Regions from separate parts of the Agrobacterium sp. 22-214-1 genome, predicted to be linked through region 2. Evidence: predicted binding sites of a transcription regulator. Region 2 holds the regulator's gene; the other holds the start of a gene.

Region 1 (3,205 bases), 1.1 Mb from region 2:
CAATGTCTGGCCGGTCCTGCCATGCAGGGCTTTCAGTTCGTTTTCCCGCTCAGAACCGGAAAGGCCGTTCTTTCCGATCAACAATTCGAACTCGGTTTCGTTGGCGATGACGATATCGGCAAGGCCCGCAAGGCGCGGCCCATCGGCGGTCAGTGGCGCAGTATTGATGACGCTGGTGACGCGCTTTGCCTTCGCAGCCGTCAGCGCCGCTTCGATAGCGGACGCGGGTATCTCGAACTGCAGCATCAAAATATCGCCTGCCGACATTTCCGCCAGGGCTTTCGCGGCGTCGGATGCGGAGACTTCACCGTTGGCGGCGGGAATGACCGAGATCATGTTTTCCCCGCCTTCGCCGATAAGGATCACTGCCGTCCCCGTAGGGCCGGGCGTGGTCTTCACCAGTGAGAGGTCGGTGCCGGCGTCGCGCAGCAATGTCAGCGCCGGCGCGGCAAAGGTGTCATCGCCCGCAGCCCCTGCCATCTTGACCGTGGCGCCCGCACGCCGTGCGGCCAACGCCTGGTTGGCTCCCTTGCCGCCGGCGGCCGTGGAGAAGGTCTCGCCCGTCACGGTTTCACCGGGCTTGGGCAGGCGTTTGGCGGTGGCGACGAGGTCCATGTTGATGGAGCCGAAAACAGTAATCATGGAGGGCGTATCCGTATAGAATTCAAGCAAGGCGGCGACTTTGCCCGAGCGGATCACTCGTCGTCAACCACCCGCAACTTTGCCGTTCCCGCCCTGTTCTCGGCAAAGCGTCGGGCCTGCTCGATTTCCCCATGCGAAGTCTCTTTTTCCGTCGGTGAAAAATCGAGACCTTCGATTTTCTGGCCGCGCGCCAGCACCTTGTCGGAGGAGATCAGCATCATGTCGATATCTTTTTGGGCCAATCCAAAATGGGCCTGCAGCTTGCGCGTCCGGTCGTCCAGCCGCCGCACATCGTCCATGAGCAATGCCACTTCACCCTGAATGAGATGCGCCTGCTCGCGCATGCGCTGATCCTTGAGCACGGACTGGATGACCTGTACCGACAGCATCAGAAGCGACGGCGAAACGATGACGACACGGGCACGGTGGGCGCGCTGCACCAGATATTCGAAGTGCTGGTGGATATCGGCGAAGATCGATTCGGACGGCACGAAGATGAAGGCCGTATCCTGCGTCTCGCCGCGGATGAGGTATTTCTCGGCCACGTCGCGAATATGCACTTCCATATCGCGGCGGAACTGCTGCACGGCGGCGCGTTTGGTTTCGGGTGTTTCGTCCGCCTTGATGGCGTTCCATGCCTCCAGCGGAAACTTGGCGTCGATGACGAGCGGCGGGGCATTGTTGGGCATCTTGATGGTGCAGTCCGGCCGGTAGCCGTTCGAAAGTGTCGGCTGCAACTGGAAGGCCCCGGCCGGAAGCGCATCGGCAATCAGCGTCTCCATGCGGGCCTGTCCGAAGGCGCCGCGCGTCTGCTTGTTGGAAAGGATGGCCTGAAGCCCGACGACGTCCTTGGCCAGATCCTGAATATTGCCCTGCGCGGCGTCGATGACCGCGAGGCGCTCCTGCAGGCGGCTCAGATTCTCATGCGTCGACCGGGTCTGCTCCGTCAGTGTTTCGCCAAGGCGCTGCGACATGCCGTCGAGGCGCTGGTTCAGCGTCTGGCTCATCTCGGTCTGGCGGGTGCCGAGCGTTTCCGCCATGGCGGCGATGCGGCCATGCAGTTCGGACTGTGTTTTCAGGAGGTCGGAGATTTCGCCATCGGCTCCCGCTTTCTTCGCACGGCTCGCCGTCACCAGCCAGATGGTTACCAGACCGAAAACCAGAGCCGCGAGCAGCGCGCCGAAGCTGATGTCGACGGAGCCGGCCCGTAACGCGGGATCGAGGAGAACGGAGAAATCTATGCTCATGATTAAATCTAGCAGGTTTCTTGTGATTCGGAAGATCAAAACAAGAACATTCCTGCGGCGGAAATGAGTCGGGCGGGGCGGATGCCGGAGGCGGTTTGAACCTCGTGTTTTTTATTTCCTCCGCGCAAGAGATACGTTATGGGAAGCCATGACCATCAAACCGCTTATCATTTTGCCCGATCCCGTGCTGCGCCAGCAATCGAAGCCCATCGAAAAGGTGGATGCCGAGGTGCTGCGTCTTGCCGACGACATGCTGGAAACCATGTATGATGCGCCGGGTATCGGCCTCGCCGCCATTCAGATCGGCGTGGCGCGCCGCATGCTGGTGATCGACGTTGCGCGTGAAGGCGAGGAAAAGACCCCGATCGTCTTCATCAATCCGGAAATCCTCAAGGTGTCGGACGATGTCTCGACCTATGAGGAAGGCTGCCTCTCCATCCCCGATTATTACGCCGAGGTGGAGCGTCCCGCGTCGCTCACGGTGCAATATGTCGGCCGTGACGGCAGGCAGCAGACGGTCGAGGCGGATGGCCTGCTCGCCACCTGCCTGCAGCATGAGATCGATCACCTGAACGGCGTTCTCTTCATCGACCATATTTCGCGGCTGAAGCGCGACATGGTCATCAAGAAATTCACGAAAGCGGCCCGCGCAAAGATCTGATCCGTCCTCTCTGGACCGGAATGGATGACAGGGCAGGGGGCGACGATGGCTCTTCGCATCATTTTTATGGGTACGCCGGAATTTTCCGTTCCCACCCTGCGTGCACTGGTGGAGGCCGGCCACGAGATCGTTGCGGTCTACACCCAGCCGCCGCGTCCCGGCGGCCGTCGTGGCCTCGATCTGCAGAAGTCCCCGGTGCATCAGGCCGCCGAACTGTTGGGCCTGCCTGTGCTGACGCCGGTGAACTTCAAGGCAGAGGAAGATCGCCAGCAGTTCCGGGATTTCAATGCCGATGTGGCGGTCGTCGTTGCTTACGGGCTGCTGCTGCCGGAAGCGATCCTCAACGGCACGCGCCTTGGCTGTTATAACGGCCACGCCTCGCTGCTGCCGCGCTGGCGCGGCGCTGCCCCCATCCAGCGGGCCATCATGGCCGGCGATGCCGAGACCGGCATGATGGTCATGAAAATGGAAAAGGGGCTCGATACCGGCCCCGTCGCGCTGACCGCCAAAGTCGCGATCGACGAGAACATGACCGCCGGAGAATTGCATGACAGCCTGATGCTGGCCGGAGCGCGGCTGATGCGGCAGGCTATGGACCAGCTGGAAGCCGGCGACCTGCCGCTCGTCACGCAGGCGGAAGAAGGCGTTCTCTACG
Region 2 (3,205 bases):
CGGCTCGGCGGTCGCCAATGCGAGCGCGCTCGGCTCGGTGCTCATTCCATGGCAAAAGCGCCAGGGCTATCCCGCTCCCCTCTGTGCGGCCAACAATGCCACCTCGGCCGTCATCGACGTGCTCATTCCGCCGTCGATCCCGATGATCCTCTATTCGCTGGTCAGCGGCGTCAGTATCGCCAATCTGTTCATCGCCGGCATTCTGCCGGGCCTGCTCATGGCGGTCGGTTTCATCTTCGTCTGCTGGGCCATTGCCGTGCGGCGTGGCTATGCGGTGCGAGACGAACGCATCCGCAAGCGCGATCTGGCACTACTTGCATTCCGCAGCCTGCCGGCGATCCTTCTGCCGATCCTGATCATCCTCGGCCTGCGCTTCGGCTTTGCAACGCCGACCGAAGTGGCCGTTCTTTCCGTCGTCTATTCGCTCGTGCTCAGCATCTTCTTTTATCGCGATCTGACGTGGAAGCGTTTCTGCGACAATTTCGTCGAGGCTGGCTCCGCAACCGGCGTCGTCATGCTGGTCATCATGGGCAGTGCGGCGGTGGGCTGGGTGCTCACCTTCGATCAGGCGCCCCAGCATTTCGCCACCTGGGTGGCGGAGAATATCTCCAACCCGATCCTGATCATTCTGATGATGAACGTCCTGATGCTGATCATCGGCATGCCGCTCGATCTGCCGCCGTCAATCCTGCTGCTCGGACCGATCTTCGTGCCGCTTGCGGATATGATCGGGCTCGACCGGGTGCAGCTCGGCATGATGATGGTGATCAATCTCGGTATCGGGCTCTATACGCCACCGATCGGCACCACGCTCTTCATCTCGTCCTCCATAGCCAGAGCGCCGCTCGGCGCGACGACGAGGGAATTGTGGCCGTTCTTCACCATGGCGATGCTGCTTCTCATCGCAGTCAGCTTCATTCCTGCGCTCACGATCTACTGACGTTCGGCCCGTAGCAAATCGGCAGCCAGAAACCACCGGCCGGGTCTATCCGGTCGGTGGTTTTAGTATTCAAGACGTGCCGCCTACGTCGTTAAATCTGCTTTGTTCATGGTTTCGACGATCAAATCACGATCTGCGATGCACCCTTCACGAAATTTTAGGGGATTGCGGAACACATATGGAACATATAGTGTTCGTTCTGTATTTGTTTCGCGACTTCAACGACGATTCTCAAGGGTGTTTTCCTCATGCTCACGCGCAAACAGCAGGAATTGCTTCTCTTCATTCATGAAAGAATGAAAGAGTCCGGCGTGCCGCCCTCCTTCGATGAAATGAAGGACGCACTCGATCTTGCCTCCAAATCCGGCATCCACCGGCTGATCACCGCACTCGAGGAGCGCGGCTTCATTCGCCGGCTACCTAACAGGGCGCGCGCGCTGGAAGTGATCAAATTACCTGAGGCCTATGCGCCGGGTGCAAGGCCGCAGCGCGGCTTCTCGCCGAGCGTCATCGAAGGCAGCCTCGGCAAGCCAAAGACGCCGGAGCCGGCCCCTGCCCCCAAGGCGCCGGCCAATGATCTCGGCGGTGCAGTCACCGTGCCGGTCATGGGCCGTATCGCCGCCGGTGTGCCGATTTCCGCCATCCAGAACAACACCCATGATGTGGCCGTGCCGGTCGACATGCTCGGCTCGGGCGAACATTACGCTCTTGAGGTCAAGGGCGACTCGATGATCGAAGCCGGCATTTTTGATGGCGATACCGTCATAATCCGCAACGGCAACACGGCCAATCCTGGCGATATCGTCGTAGCACTGGTGGATGATGAAGAAGCGACCCTGAAGCGTTTCCGCCGCAAGGGAGCCTCCATCGCACTGGAAGCCGCCAACCCCGCCTATGAGACCCGTATTTTCGGGCCGGATCGGGTGAAAATCCAGGGCAAGCTGGTTGGGCTGATCCGCCGCTACCATTAATTGGCAGCCCGCTTTTTTCGCTAAGGGCGTCATCGAGACGATGGCGCTCCCTTTGAGGCATCTTGGCTTGTTCTCTGGAACAGAGCGGCTCTGCGGAAGTAAAGAGAGGGTGTGTTTCGCCCTCATCTCCGGGCGGTGAGGTAGATATGCCTCCTTCTCCCTGCCCTCACCTTGCCATTCATCAACGCGGCTTATGGGAGCCATGGATTATTTGCAATATTCCAAGGGCCATCCGCCGGTATAGAAATGCGCGTCATATCGGGGAAACACGTCATGTATGATCTTTATATCGCCAACAAGAACTATTCCTCATGGTCGCTGCGGCCGTGGGTGTTGATGCGCACGCTCGGCATCGCCTTCGATGAAAAACTCGTTCCCTTCGGCGAAGGCGTTTCCTTCTCCACCTTCTCGCCGACCGGCAAGGTGCCCTGCCTTGTCGATGAGGGCGTGACAATTTGGGAAACGCTGTCGATCGCCGAATATCTGGCGGAAAGACACCAGGGCGTCTGGGCGAGCGACAAGCAGGCACGGGCCTGGTCACGTTCCGCGGCGAGCGAAATGCATGCGGGCTTTTCCTCGCTGCGCAATCTCTACCCGATGTCGGTCGGCATTCGCGTAAAACCGAAGGGTGGCGATACCGGGCTTGCGGCCGATATAAAGCGCATCGATACGCTGTGGAGCGAAGGACTCGCGAAATTCGGCGGGCCTTTTCTTGCCGGCCAGAAATTCACGGCGGTCGATGCCTTCTTCTGCCCGGTGGCATTTCGTTTCCAGACTTATGGCGCGGAACTTTCGCCCGCGGCGAGAGCCTATTGCGACCGGCTGCTCACCCTTCCCGCCATGCGCGAATGGTACGAGGCCGGGCTGAAGGAAGTCTGGCGCGACGCGGCGCATGAAGAGGAAATTAGCGGGATCGGCGAATTGACGGCGGATCTGCGCATCAAGGCCTGACGACCCATGCTGGCGGCACTTTATTGTGATGCCGCCAGCAACCGCATGACGGCATCAGGCACGTCGTGATCGAAACGGCCGCTTTTCCAGTCGTAATAGCGATGTTCGCTCCAGGGCCTGTCCATGCCGGCGATTGCGGCGCGCAGTCTGCCGACCACCCCTGCCTGATCGCTGCCGGCGAAGTCCATTTCCAGCGAACCGATCCGCCGCAGGATATCGCGGTTCAGCAGAAGTGCGCCCGAGCGGCATTGGGAAAAGGACGTTCTGCGGGAGACGATAACGATATCGGCAATATCGCAAGCCTTTCCGGCAAAGCGGCCATCTTCCAAAACGATGATCCATT

The links. Region 2 encodes LexA, which represses DNA repair genes until DNA is damaged. Its sites were predicted from a motif close to TGTTCNNNNTGTGTTCNG; they were not measured.
Region 1: ACQZ5G_RS08320 (DNA recombination protein RmuC) is a predicted target of LexA. The motif match lies at 1,921-1,938, and genes of this name have one in related genera.

What each region holds. Positions count from the first base shown of each region.
Region 1 covers NZ_JBNWCK010000001.1:1,652,253-1,655,457, reverse strand. The annotation lists gene ACQZ5G_RS08325 (ribokinase) at 1-642, opposite strand, end outside; gene ACQZ5G_RS08320 (DNA recombination protein RmuC) at 696-1,889, opposite strand; gene def (peptide deformylase) at 2,038-2,550, shown strand; gene fmt (methionyl-tRNA formyltransferase) at 2,596-3,205, shown strand, end outside.
Region 2 covers NZ_JBNWCK010000001.1:595,907-599,111, forward strand. The annotation lists gene ACQZ5G_RS03045 (TRAP transporter large permease subunit) at 1-940, shown strand, start outside; gene lexA (transcriptional repressor LexA) at 1,189-1,911, shown strand; gene ACQZ5G_RS03055 (glutathione S-transferase family protein) at 2,185-2,862, shown strand; gene ACQZ5G_RS03060 (ComEC/Rec2 family competence protein) at 2,883-3,205, opposite strand, start outside.